Regions from separate parts of the Pseudoalteromonas sp. 13-15 genome, predicted to be linked through region 2. Evidence: predicted binding sites of a transcription regulator. Region 2 holds the regulator's gene; each other region holds the start of a gene.
What was found. The regulator FliA, encoded in region 2, starts transcription of late flagellar genes. The targets are predictions, from matches to a motif close to CTAAAGNTNNNNNNNNNNNNGCCGATA.
Positions count from the first base shown of each region.

Region 1: a site for FliA is predicted at 2,569-2,595, ahead of ATS72_RS02080 (VC2046/SO_2500 family protein). Genes of this name have one in related genera too.
Region 3: a site for FliA is predicted at 1,556-1,582, ahead of pomA (flagellar motor protein PomA). Genes of this name have one in related genera too.

Region 1 covers NZ_CP019162.1:412,805-417,217, reverse strand. The annotation lists gene ATS72_RS02095 (SulA-like leucine-rich domain-containing protein) at 242-685, shown strand; gene ATS72_RS02090 (YchJ family protein) at 715-1,194, shown strand; gene ATS72_RS02085 (DUF6172 family protein) at 1,509-1,811, opposite strand; gene ATS72_RS02080 (VC2046/SO_2500 family protein) at 2,007-2,534, opposite strand; tRNA gene ATS72_RS02075 (tRNA-Tyr) at 2,647-2,731, shown strand; tRNA gene ATS72_RS02070 (tRNA-Tyr) at 2,781-2,865, shown strand; gene ATS72_RS02065 (M48 family metallopeptidase) at 2,936-3,622, opposite strand; gene ATS72_RS02060 (MHYT domain-containing protein) at 3,898-4,413, shown strand, end outside.
Region 2 covers NZ_CP019162.1:72,741-77,153, reverse strand. The annotation lists gene ATS72_RS00405 (chemotaxis protein CheA) at 1-1,616, opposite strand, end outside; gene ATS72_RS00400 (protein phosphatase CheZ) at 1,632-2,399, opposite strand; gene cheY (chemotaxis response regulator CheY) at 2,418-2,801, opposite strand; gene ATS72_RS00390 (RNA polymerase sigma factor FliA) at 2,841-3,551, opposite strand; gene ATS72_RS00385 (MinD/ParA family ATP-binding protein) at 3,578-4,413, opposite strand, start outside.
Region 3 covers NZ_CP019162.1:1,749,145-1,753,557, forward strand. The annotation lists gene ATS72_RS08085 (flagellar motor protein MotB) at 1-725, opposite strand, end outside; gene pomA (flagellar motor protein PomA) at 728-1,495, opposite strand; gene ATS72_RS08095 (exodeoxyribonuclease VII small subunit) at 1,790-2,032, shown strand; gene ispA ((2E,6E)-farnesyl diphosphate synthase) at 2,035-2,922, shown strand; gene dxs (1-deoxy-D-xylulose-5-phosphate synthase) at 3,024-4,413, shown strand, end outside.

The DNA.
Region 1 (4,413 bases), 340 kb from region 2:
CTATAATTTAAATTTATAAAAAACGTAAGCAAACCTTTTCAACCTGTATAAAAAACACTCACCCACTAACATTCCAATTTAAATAAAAGCGATAAATATCAACAATATAAACATTAAAATACATATCCTTAAAAATAGAATATAAATTTGTATAAAAAAATAGCAAAAAAACACTTGCGCCATAACACTGTATAAACTACTGTATACATGTACTGTATATAAACCCAGTGAGCGAGATGATATGTTACAGCCAATAACCGTAAGAACAGTAAAAAGCTATCAGCAAGACGAACTATCTGATTGTGTTAACGTGATTCAAATTGAAGATGATATATCGGCAACGTTTGAGCTGTTAAAGGTGCTACACCAGTATAATAGTTTAAATGCTTGGACTTTATTAATCGCACCAGATCATGTTCCTAGTAAAGCTTTGCTTGATTCATGTTCAATAGACACAAGTAAACTATTAGTCATTAGGCAAAAACATTTAGTAAATTTAGAATATGTACTGCGTAGCGCACTGCATAATGGTAACTTTGCAGCGGTCATTACATGGACTGATATGTTAAACAATCAGTTATTGAGCAACTTATCGCTTAACTTAAGTAACACAAAAACAAAGTTATACTGTTTTACTAAAAATTCTGACGTACTTGATATACCTTACATACAGCAAGCTTGCTAAAATGATGTTTTAAATCTTATGTAACAATTATGAATTATTTAAATAACAACACTTGCTTTTGTGGAAACCAAAAAAATTACGAAGATTGCTGTGAACCACTGCTATTAGGTGATAAACAAGCAGAAACACCCGAGCAGTTAATGCGCTCTAGGTATACAGCTTACGTACAAAAAAATGCTAAATACGTATACCAAACATATGCAAGTGAAAAGCAAGCTGAAAACCCTGTAAATGAAATTAAAGAATTTGCCACCAGTTGTCGATTTGTAAGCTTATCTGTTATTGAAACAAACAGCGATGAAAATAAAGGGGTCGTTGAGTTTAAAGCTACCTATTTTTATCAAAACCTATATTGTGTGTTACATGAGCGCTCTCAATTTATAAAAGAGCAAACCCAGTGGCGATATCTCGATGGTATTATATTTCCGGTCGCTGATATAAAAGTTGGCAGGAATGATGATTGCCCTTGTGGCAGCGCAAAAAAATACAAAAAATGCCATAGCGCGTAATCCCCTCTTTTTAAGTGAAGTACATTGTTTACTTTACTCCGTTGCTAATTAAATACTCACATTTAATGCATAGCTTCGTAAATTTATTAAACACAACTTTCTCTATAACTTTTAGGTTTAGTACTACCCCTATTAATTAAGTGGTTAATATTGAAGGAAAAAGTAGTGTTAATAACAATTTAACAGTTAAAGCCCTAAAACAATGTGAAATACTTTGAGCTAGCTCAAAAGAAAAAAGCTTGAAGGTAGTCTATAGGCATAAAAAATGGGCCAATGGCCCATTTAAATAATTTGATATGCACAAACGCTAATTATTACTCGTCGTTATCAAGGTCTAGCTGTTGACGCTGTGCAGGTTTTGCCAATATTTCTAAGTAAAAAGACATCAATTCTTGCTTTTCAATATCGCTAATACAGTTGCTGATTTCAGCTACATGAACCACTTGCGCATCTTCAACCGTTTTACCAAACTTACAGTCAAATGCCCAATAATCTGCATCTTCTGGTAGAGTTTTGTTGCGCTCTCTTTTCAAATATTTTTTCACTTCATGCTTTGCAGCATCAACCATACGAGGGTATTTGATTTTCTCGTGATTTAGCGTGAATGTTTTCTTCATTACGTTCCTAATTACCTTGGTTTAATGATAACGGCATTCATGTCATACCATTTGTAGCCATTATAGCAATTGCATTTAATTTTTGGATGCTTTTTTTACATTAAATCAATTTTTAGTCAATTCGGATTTGGTGCAGTCGTAAAATTTAATCAGTGATGGGTAGTGTAACTAGACACTATTTGATGAAATCATAAATTATGCCATCGTCAAATGTAATGGTTCACGCTGATTTACGTCTGTTAGAACGTCATAAAAGCCTGCGACATCCATTTTTGGATTATCTATTTCTATTTCGTCTTTTTGTAAACGTCTTCGCACAGCAAGTTCACAATTATCTATAATGGGTAGGGGTATGTGGTTTACATCATCTCTAATCGAAAAGGGCTCAGGGTTTAAACACTGATTTAGCTTTATATCGACCATGCCTTTATTCTCACCAACCAAAGACAAACGCTGTGCATTAAACTGCCCAATTAGCATATTAAATTCACTGGGTGCTAATAGCTGCTTTGGTCCTGCTCCTAATTGCTCTCTTAACTGCGCTTCTTGAGTTGTGTTTTCTTCAATTTCAGTTTTAGGTAAATGAAATTGACTAAAATCTAAAGCATCTTGTGAAAGCATTGCTAACAGCAATGAAAATTCACCACGGCGGTCTGCATGTACACTTTGGTTTAACCGAGTACTTAATTGCTGCTCTGTGATTAACAAATCATCGATTTGCATAGACTTTAGCCGATTGGAATGAGTAATGAATATTTATCGGCTTTATTTAAATTTTCTTTAGCTTTTTTCTTTACTTAAAGGCACATTTTGCTATTATCAGCGCCGTTGCATTGGAGGGGTTCCCGAGCGGCCAAAGGGATCAGACTGTAAATCTGACGGCTCAGCCTTCGCTGGTTCGAATCCAGCTCCCTCCACCACTTTTCTTACCGCTAAGTTAAGTGGGGCCAAATGTAACAAAAATAGTGTGGAGGGGTTCCCGAGCGGCCAAAGGGATCAGACTGTAAATCTGACGGCTCAGCCTTCGCTGGTTCGAATCCAGCTCCCTCCACCACTTCTTCTATATTCCTATATTCCTATATTCCTATATTCCTATATTCCTATATTCCTATATTCAAATTAGCTTAAAACACCCACTGTAAACTTGTTCCGTTTGCTTTTAGCCAATCTGATGCAATTTTATGATCAGGAAAAAATGCCTCTACTCTAGCCCAAAAGTCCTTACTGTGGTTTAAATACTGCAAATGAGCAAGTTCATGCACTATTACATAATCAATCACGGCATGAGGAGCCCCTATTAGGTGTAAATTAAAAGTTAGCTCTCGCCTGCTGTTGCAACTCCCCCAACGGCGTTTATATATGGCAATACTTAACTTTTGAGGCAATTCTTCTTTCATTATTTTGCAATAATAGCTAATACGCATTTCAATATACGCCGCCAACTTCTCTTCTAAATACTGTTTAATCAAACTTTCGTATTTACCATTGTGATTTTTTATTCTAGTAGAGTGTGTTACCAACAAAACATTATTGTGTTCTTGAATATCAGATAACGAACTTTCTAAAAAACTTAATTTAACCCACTCAGAAAACATCTTAATTTTATTATGGATAAGGGGATACTGCTTAGTATCGACTGCATTAAGCTGCTTTTTTAATTGTGCTTCAATCCAGGGCTGCTTTTCAAGTAACCAACTATCGATTTGTTTTTGGGCAACATAATGGGGAGCATATATAGTAACAGCTTGATCATGTACCTTTATAGCGACTGTTTTTCTTCGTTTACTTTTTTTTAGCTGGTAATCAAACACTACTTTCTCTCATTGACCTAATTTTAAGTATTCACTACAAAAATTTATATACTAATTTGATGTAACCCCATGTTGGTTATCATCTGTGTCATTCATATGATAGCAAAATGCTTCTCTATCAGTTTGACAAAATAAATATAAAAAATAATAACTTGAAAACTATACGTTAAAAAATTGAAACAAACTCATTTTTTATACCCCTCTAGTCAATTAAGTATTTATTTATATGATGAATATATTAAACTGGCTACCTAAAGACTAATTTTTGAGCCAATATGCTATCTGCATTTTTTATTACAGACCACGACCCTAGCCTAGTAGTTAACGGCGTTTACGACCCTCTTTTAGTATCTATATCTGTTTTAATAGCAATATTTGCTTCTTTTTTTACAACCCGATTAATTGATTTAGCCAAAGAAACAAAATTTCATAATTATGAACGCCTAGCAAAATTTACTGCCGCAGCAATATTTTCGGCCGGTATTTGGAGTATGCACTTTATCGGTATGCTGGCCTTCTCGCTCTGCACAAATATTAAATACGACCCAACAATAACTATATTGTCTTTTCTTCCTGCTTTTTTTGCTTGCCTATTTGCAATTTCTATTTTAATTAACAATAAAGCGAGCTTCAAAATACTTGGTTTATGTTCTGTATTATTAGGCGCAGGCATTGGCACAATGCATTACAGCGGCATGGCCGCTATGGAGTTGGCTCCTTTATTACGCTACGACCCACTTATGTTTGTTTTATCAATATTTGTTGCAATAGCACTTTCTTTTATTGCTCTT
Region 2 (4,413 bases):
ATCTTTTTGAGCTTTTCTGCGTCCATACCCGCACCATCATCTTTGATGGTAAGCAAAATATGGTCTCCCTCTTGAGACGCTGAAAGTGTAACATTACCCGTCCGAGGTTTGCCTGCTGCTTCACGGTCAGCTGGCATTTCTATACCGTGATCCACTGAATTTCTAACTAAGTGAACTAGTGGGTCTGCAAGTGCCTCAACTAAGTTTTTGTCTAAATCGGTTTCTTCACCGACAAGCTGTAAGCTAATATCTTTATTGAGGCTTCGTGCTAAGTCACGAACAACGCGAGGGAAGCGGCCAAATACCTTTTTAATTGGCTGCATTCGCGTTTGCATTACTGCACCTTGAATATCTGCAGTCACTACATCTAGGTTAGAAATGGCTTTACCCATTGCTTCACTTTCTGAGTTAGTGGCTAAACTTACCAACCTATTACGAACAAGTACTAACTCACCCACCATATTCATTATTTGGTCTAGGCGTTTTGTGTCAACTCGCACTGTTGTTTCTGCTTGCGGAGGAGCTGGCTTTTTCACAGCTGCTGGCGCTGGAGCCGCTTTTGCTACCGGTTTTGCTGCCGGTTTGTCTGCTGGCTTTTGAACAGGTTTTGGGGCTGCTGCTTTTACAGGTTCAGGCTTTTTGACAGGCTCACTTACTTTAGCTACGGGTTTTGCCGCCGGCTTTGGCTCTGGAGCTGCAGGGCTCTCTATTGATTTAGGAGCACCTGAACCGTGAAGCTCGTCAAGCAATGCTTCAAATTCATCATCGCTAATTTCATCATCGCTAGAATCACTTGCAGGTGAACTTATTGAAGGCGTTGAAGAATTTTCTGCAGAATTATTACTTGCTGATTGCTCTTTTACTGGCTCACTGGCCGCAACAGCACCAAAGCTTCCAACGCCATGAAGTTCATCAAGTAAGTTGTCAAACTCATCATCTGTAATGTCTCCACTGACATCATTACTACTGGACGCACTTTCAGCTACTGGGCTTTGACCTTTTCCATGTAATTCGTCTAGTAAGTTTTCAAATTCATCTTCTGTTATTTCGTCAATCTGAGTTTCATCATCGCTTTGTTCAACTGTTCCACCGCTAAATAGCTCGTCAAATGCAAACGGATCTTCTTCATCAGTTCCTGAGGCTTCCTCGGCAACTGGGGCATCATTAACCTCGGCTTGAGGTTCTTCAGTTGAATCAACTGGTGAGTCACCAGCAAGCTCTTCTTCTGTTGGAGGTAAACCTAGTTTATGAAGGGTTTCAAGAAGTTCAGGATCAGCAGGTTCTGGTTTATCACGATTTTGAATGGTGGCAAACATCTCGTTAATCGTATCGAGAGCTTGTAAAATTACATCCATCAACTCTGAATTAACCGTTCGTACGCCTTGCCTAAGCAGATCGAACACATTCTCTGCGCCATGACATGCATCAACGAGCTCGGTCATAGCTAAAAATCCAGCACCACCTTTTACAGTGTGGAACCCTCTAAATATGGCATTGAGTAATTCGGTGTCCTCTGGATTGTTTTCCAGCTCAACTAACTGTTCAGATAAAAGCTCTAGGATTTCTCCTGCCTCTACAAGAAAGTCTTGTAAAATATCTTCATCGACTTCAAACATGCAGTTACTCTCCTCTTAGAAGCCCAAACTTGATAAAAGATCATCGACTTCATCTTGATCAGATACAACATCATTACGTGATTCTTTATCAATAATAGGGCCTTCTGGACCTGCTAAAGTTTGTTCGTCTAATGGTTCATTTGTTTTTTGTTGTTCTATTTTTTCGGCTTTACTTTCGCTTTGATCAGCGAAGGCTGTCAAAAGATGAATTAAGCTTTCTTCAACTTCTCTAACAAGCTCAATAACTCGGCGAATAACTTGTCCGGTTAAATCTTGATAGTCTTGTGCCATAAGTACATTAGTCATCAAACTTTGCAGCTCATCGGTTTTATGATGAGAATTGTTCATAAACTTATCAATGCTGTGGCATAACGATTTAAACTCCCCTAACTCAATCTCTCGATTCATTAGGCGATCCCATGTCGGTTTGATATGAGATATTTCGTCTGCCAACTGTTGAGCAATTGGTAGGCTAGCCTCAACTGCATCCATTGTTTTATTCGCGGCATTTTCTGTCATTTCTATAACATAATTGAGCCGTTTCTTTGCATCTGGAATAGCATCGGTAGTTAAGTCAGATAAGCGAGTGTCTAGCTCAAAGCTTTTTAAAGCTTCATGCAATTGACGGGTTAACTTTCCAACCTCAGCAAATATTTCAGATTGCTCCTTAGAAGCGGTATCTAAAATTAACTGATTGGCTTTGTCTTGCTCACCGTTTTCTAGAAAAACAACGAGCTGACGAGCTTGTTCTAAAGTTATTTGAGGCGCAGCAAGTGCTGACATAAGCCTCTCCCCCTATCATTAGCCTAAACGTTCAAATACTTTTTCTAATTTAGTTTTGAGTGTTCCAGCAGTAAATGGCTTAACGATATAACCATTAACACCTGCCTGTGCTGCCGCTATAATTTGTTCTTTTTTAGCTTCAGCCGTTACCATCAATACTGGAATGTGTTTAAGCTTATCATCCGCACGTATTGCTCTTAGTAGGTCTATACCCTGCATTCCTGGCATATTCCAATCGGTAACAACAAAATCAAATACTTGATTTTGTAGCATTGGCAAAGCGGTTGACCCATCGTCTGCTTCTTGAACATTAGTGAAACCTAAGTCACGCAACAGATTTTTAATAATACGTCTCATTGTTGAAAAATCGTCAACAACCAGAATTTTCATGTTTTTATCCAAAACATCCCCCAGTGAGGTCTTAACCTTGTTTACTTACTACTAATTTATCCAGTCATTGATTTTAGCTTTAAGCTTAATCATCGCCTGACCATGTATTTGACTTACACGCGATTCACTTACATCGAGTATATGCCCTATTTCTTTTAAATTCATTTCATCGTTATAGTACAAAGACAGCACCATTGCATCACGTTCTGGTAAAGATTTTATTGCACCTAATAAAGACTCGTTAAACCGCTCATTTTTAACATTATTAAACGGTTTGTCTAGCGCTAAATCTTGGCCCACTGGACTGATGGCATCTTCATCAACACCAAGGTCTTCAATACCGAGTACTTTACTTGCATTTACATCGTTTAAGATATGATGGTACTCATTTAACGAAATTTCAAGTTTTTCAGCAACTTCTATATCTGTCGGCTCACGGTTTAAGCTTTTTTCTAAAAAAGCAATTGTTTCGGCCACCAAACGGCTTTTACGATGCACTGAACGGGGTGCCCAATCGCCACGTCGCATCTCGTCAAGCATTGCCCCACGAATACGAATCCCCGCAAAAGTTTCAAAGCTAGCCCCTTTGGTTGCATCAAAACTTTTAGATGCTTCAATCAGACCTATCATTCCTGATTGTATTAAATCGTCCAGCTGCACGCTGGCTGGTAAACGCGCTATAAGATGACATGCCACTTTTTTGACAAGTGATGCATGTTTTTCAACAATCACATTTAAATTTTGTGCTGATTGATATCCCATAACTTTATTCACCAATGTTGTCATAATTAGCCGTTTACTAGTTTCTCTATGAAAAACTCCAGATGACCTGATGGTTGATTAGGTATTGGCCATTTAACTGCTTTTGTTGCTAACGCTTGAAACGCAAGTGCCGCCGGCGAATTAGGAAAAAGCTCTACAATAACTTTTTGGCGACGCGTTGCTTTGCGCATATTTTCGTCGTAGGGAACCGTTGCGACCAGGTCCATTGATACATCTAAAAAACGATCGGTCACTTTGGAAAGTTTAGCAAATAACTCTTGCCCTTCACGCATACTACGGACCATATTTGCAACAATTTTAAATTTGTATACACCATGCTCGCGACTCAACACTTTAATGAGCGCGTAAGCATCTGTAATCGATGTGGGCTCGTCGCATACAACAACCATGACGTCTTGTGCCGCGCGAGAAAAGCTCAGCACCATGTCTGAAATACCTGCGGCTGTATCGACAATTAAAATATCAAACTCTGTATTTAATTCACTAAAAGCCCGTATAAGTCCTGCGTGCTCTGAAGGCGACAATTCAACCATACTTTGAGAGCCTGACGTTGCGGGTACAATTTTTATACCTGCGGGGCCTTCAACTAAAATTTCATCAAGTTCACATTCACCAGATAAAACATGTGATAAGTTACGTTCAACACGTAGTCCTAGCATAACGTCACAGTTTGCTAAGCCTAAATCGGCATCAAGAACCAACACTCTGTTACCTTGCTGGCCTAATGCAATTGCAGTATTCAGAGAAACATTTGTTTTTCCTACTCCACCTTTACCGCCAGTGACAGCGATAACTTTTACGCCGTTGTTATTGTTTTGACTCATTTTGCGCAGGCCACTTG
Region 3 (4,413 bases), 1.7 Mb from region 2:
TTAGACGACAAATCCCAGTTATTTACATATAACTCATTTGATACCTGAAAATCATCTGTATGCCCTGATACTGTAATTTCACCTGGTACATCTTTTAAAAGTTCGCCAATGTCTTGAATAATCGGTTTAAACTTAGGTTGTAAAAAAGCACTGCCCGAAGGAAACGAGCCATTTTCTCTAATACGAATAATAATTTGCTGACCTAATGATTCAAGTTCTATTGCACCATCTATTATTTGCCTTTCTAACTGCTGCGCTATTTTTTTAACTAGCTCATTTGTTTGCTCTTGATCTGCAGCGGATATTGCTTGTTCTGATGACTGCTCTTGTGAGGTACTTCTAGATTCACCGCCACGTTTATCGCCTCGCTGTTCTTGCCTGCCGCCCGCTGAACTTTCATCACCAGCCTGAAACTCTAGCATTTGCTGGGTCATTTCAACGGTTTGCTGTTGGATAGTTTCAATTGGTGTAGGCTCTGGCTTACCTGGAGTAAATTCCATAGCGATAACCGATGTCCCTTTTGGGATATCTTTAACTTCGATTTTATTTTGCACACCAAAAGCAAACTTCATAGAACCTGCAATTTGTTTAAATTTAAGTACATCCATTTCTGAGAATGCCAATAAGAGTACAAAAAAGCACATTAATAGCGACATTAAATCAGCAAATGTACCCATCCAAGCAGGCAAACCGGGGGGTGGGCATTTGCACTCTTCATCAGACATGGTTACTCCTCGGTATCAACTTTACGTTTAGACTCAGCCAAGTAGTTTTTCAAAATACCTTCAATAACTTTGGGGTTTTGACCATCTTGAATTCCTAAAATAGCATCAAGAATTAAACGCTGATTCATCGCTTCTTCGTCTTTACGCAGCTCGAGTTTTACCTGAATCGGAATTGCTACTACATTCGCCAAAAATGCACCATACAAAGTGGTCAATAGTGCCACAGCCATTGCAGGTCCAATAGCTTTGGGGTCGTCCATGTTTGATAACATGGCAACGAGGCCTATCAATGTACCAATCATTCCCATTGCGGGAGCTATGTCGGCAAGTGCTTTAAATAAGCCAGCACCTAGTTCATGACGGGTGGTGGTTAGGGAAATATCTTTTTGAAGTGTGGCGCGTACAACATCTGCGTCATGACCGTCAACAAGCATGTCAACGCCTTTACGCATAAATGGGTTTGGGATTTCAGCTTCTTCGAGCGCTAAAAAGCCACCTTTACGAGCAGAGTCCGCAAGCTCTACTGCTTTTTCTATTAACTCTTCAGGCGACTCAATTTTAAACATGAATGCCTTACCAACCACCTTACCTATCCCTAAAAACTGAGACATAGTAAAGTTTGATAAAACAATAAACAGCGAGCCACCAAATACAATTACACTTGAAGGCGCATCGGCAAACATGCCCATTTCACCGCTACTACTCATAAACATAGACATGACAATTAAGCCTATTGCGCCTAGGATCCCTATTATGGTTGCTAAATCCACATTTCCTCCAGAGATTTCATGTTTAAATGCCTTATCATAAACTTTTTATTATTAACTGCTTATCGGCAACATACTGAATTGCTTAAGTCATTTTTGAAAATAAACATAAAAGTTATATTTATTATTTTATATCAAGTTAGACGCTCTGCCTAATTATCGAGTTTTCCTGACTAATAACACTGATTAACACGCGATTAATCGTGCTAAATGTAAAAAACTCATATCATCCTTTGACCTAGTTTAGCATTCCCCCTAAAATTGGCTCCTAAATTTATCATGTAAGCTGAAATAAAGATGGCGACTAAAAAACCTGAAAACTTAAGTTTCGAAAAAGCACTAGAAGAATTATCAACAATTGTTAGTGAAATGGAACAAGGTGATTTATCGCTTGAACAATCATTAAAGCAGTTCGAGCGTGGTATTGCACTCGCTGGTGCGTCATCTGAAAAACTACAGCAAGCAGAACAAAAAGTTTCTATTTTAATGGGCAATAGCGAAAAGTCAGCACTTACAAACTTTAATAATGATATGGAATAGTTGTGAGCATAAAAGACTATATTGAACGTGCTCAAATAGATGTAGCTACTACACTCAATAGCTACTTTGAACAACCGCTCGATAGCGATAAAACAATAAAAGAAGCCACTCATTACTGCTTATTTAATGGTGGAAAAAGGCTGCGCCCTTTTTTGGTGTACGCTGTTGGTGAAATGCTAGGCGCTAAAAAAAGTGACTTAGACGTTTTGGCTGCAGCCATAGAATGCATTCATAGTTATTCATTAGTACATGACGACCTACCAGCTATGGATGATGACGATTTACGCCGCGGCTACCCCACTTGCCATATTGTGTATGGCGAAGCGCAAGCCATTTTAGCGGGTGATGCATTACAAACTCTCGCCTTTGAACTTATAGCCACACATAACTTTAATTGCTCAGCGCAGTCACAAGTAAAAATGATTGCAGCACTTGCGCATGCATCAGGTATTGAAGGAATGGTGGCAGGACAAGGTTTAGACATTGCCGCAACTGACAAAGTTGTTTCTGTACAAGAGCTTGAGCGCATCCATAAGTTAAAAACCGGTGCACTAATTAACTGTGCTATAACACTAGGTGCACTGTGCAGTGAAAAAGCAGATGAACAAACTTTAGAAAACTTGAGCGTTTTTGGGTATGCTATAGGGCTGGCATTTCAAGTACACGACGATATTTTAGACGTGGAAGGTGACACCTTTATATTAGGTAAACCACAAGGCTCAGATATAGAAGCGAATAAAGCGACATACCCGGCGTTATTAGGTATGCTAGGCGCTAAAGAAAAGGCGCAAAATTTAATAACACAAGCCCACGAAGCGTTAGCACTTATTGATGCAGATACTACGCTTCTTGCGTCGCTAGCAAATTACCTTATTGAACGTGACCACTAGTCACAGTTTAAGCGTATTGCAAATAGCACTGACATTATTACTTAACATTCGTTGTTCACTCCCATTTGAAAGCGAATGTGATCGAAGGATATAAAAAAGCCATGACACTTGATAGTAGCAAGTATCCATTACTTAACTTGGTTGACAAACCAGCTCAATTACGAGACTTAGCGCAAGATAAACTTCCCGAGTTTAGCAATGAGCTACGTGAGTATTTACTTAACTCTGTATCGCAAAGTAGCGGTCATTTAGCGTCTGGTTTAGGCACAGTTGAGCTTACAGTTGCACTTCATTATGTATATAACACACCAGAAGATCGTGTAGTGTGGGATGTTGGGCATCAAGCCTACCCGCATAAGATCTTAACGGGTCGCCGCGACCAAATGCATACTATTCGCCAAAAGGATGGTCTGCACCCATTCCCATTTAGAGATGAAAGTGACTACGACACATTCAGTGTTGGCCATTCTAGCACCTCAATTTCTGCAGCTTTGGGCATGTCAATTGCTGCGCATAAAGAAGGCGCAGGGCGTAAAACGGTTGCAGTTATTGGTGATGGCGCTATTACTGCGGGTATGGCATTTGAGGCGATGAACCATTTAGGCGATGTAAAATCAGACATGCTTATTATTCTAAATGATAACGAAATGTCGATTTCAGAAAACGTTGGCGCATTAACCAACCACTTTGCGCGTATTCTATCTGGTAGCTTTTACACCAACATTCGCGAAGGAAGTAAAAAGTTACTGTCTGGCGTACCGCCTGTTAAAGAGCTTGCCAGCAGAATGGAAGAGCATCTTAAAGGCATGGTTATCCCTGGTACGTTTTTTGAAGAACTTGGCTTAAATTATATTGGCCCAATTGATGGGCACGATGTAAACATGCTGGTTGATACATTACGTAATATGCGTAATTTAAAAGGCCCACAACTTCTTCATATAAAAACGCAAAAAGGTAAGGGTTACAAGCCAGCTGAAGCCGACCCTATTGGTTACCACGGCGTCCCTAAGTTTGATCCAAACACATCTAGCTTGCCTAAATCAAAACCGGGCGCCCCTACATTTTCAAAAGTATTTGGCGACTGGCTATGCGACATGGCGCAGCAAGATGATAAGTTAATGGCTATCACTCCTGCCATGCGTGAAGGCTCGGGCATGGTGCGCTTTTCAAAAGAACATGCTGATAAGTATTTTGACGTCGCGATTGCTGAACAACATGCCGTAACTCTAGCCGCAGGTTTTGCATGTGAAGGCTTAAAGCCTGTTGTTGCTATCTATTCAAGCTTTTTACAGCGCGCATACGATCAGCTCATTCACGATGTTGCATTACAAAACCTCCCTGTATTATTTGCCATTGACCGAGCAGGTATTGTTGGTGCCGATGGCGAAACACATCAAGGCGCATACGATCTCAGCTTTATGCGTTGTATACCTAATATGGTTATTATGGCACCTAGCGATACAAATGAATGCCGCCAAATGTTGTACACCG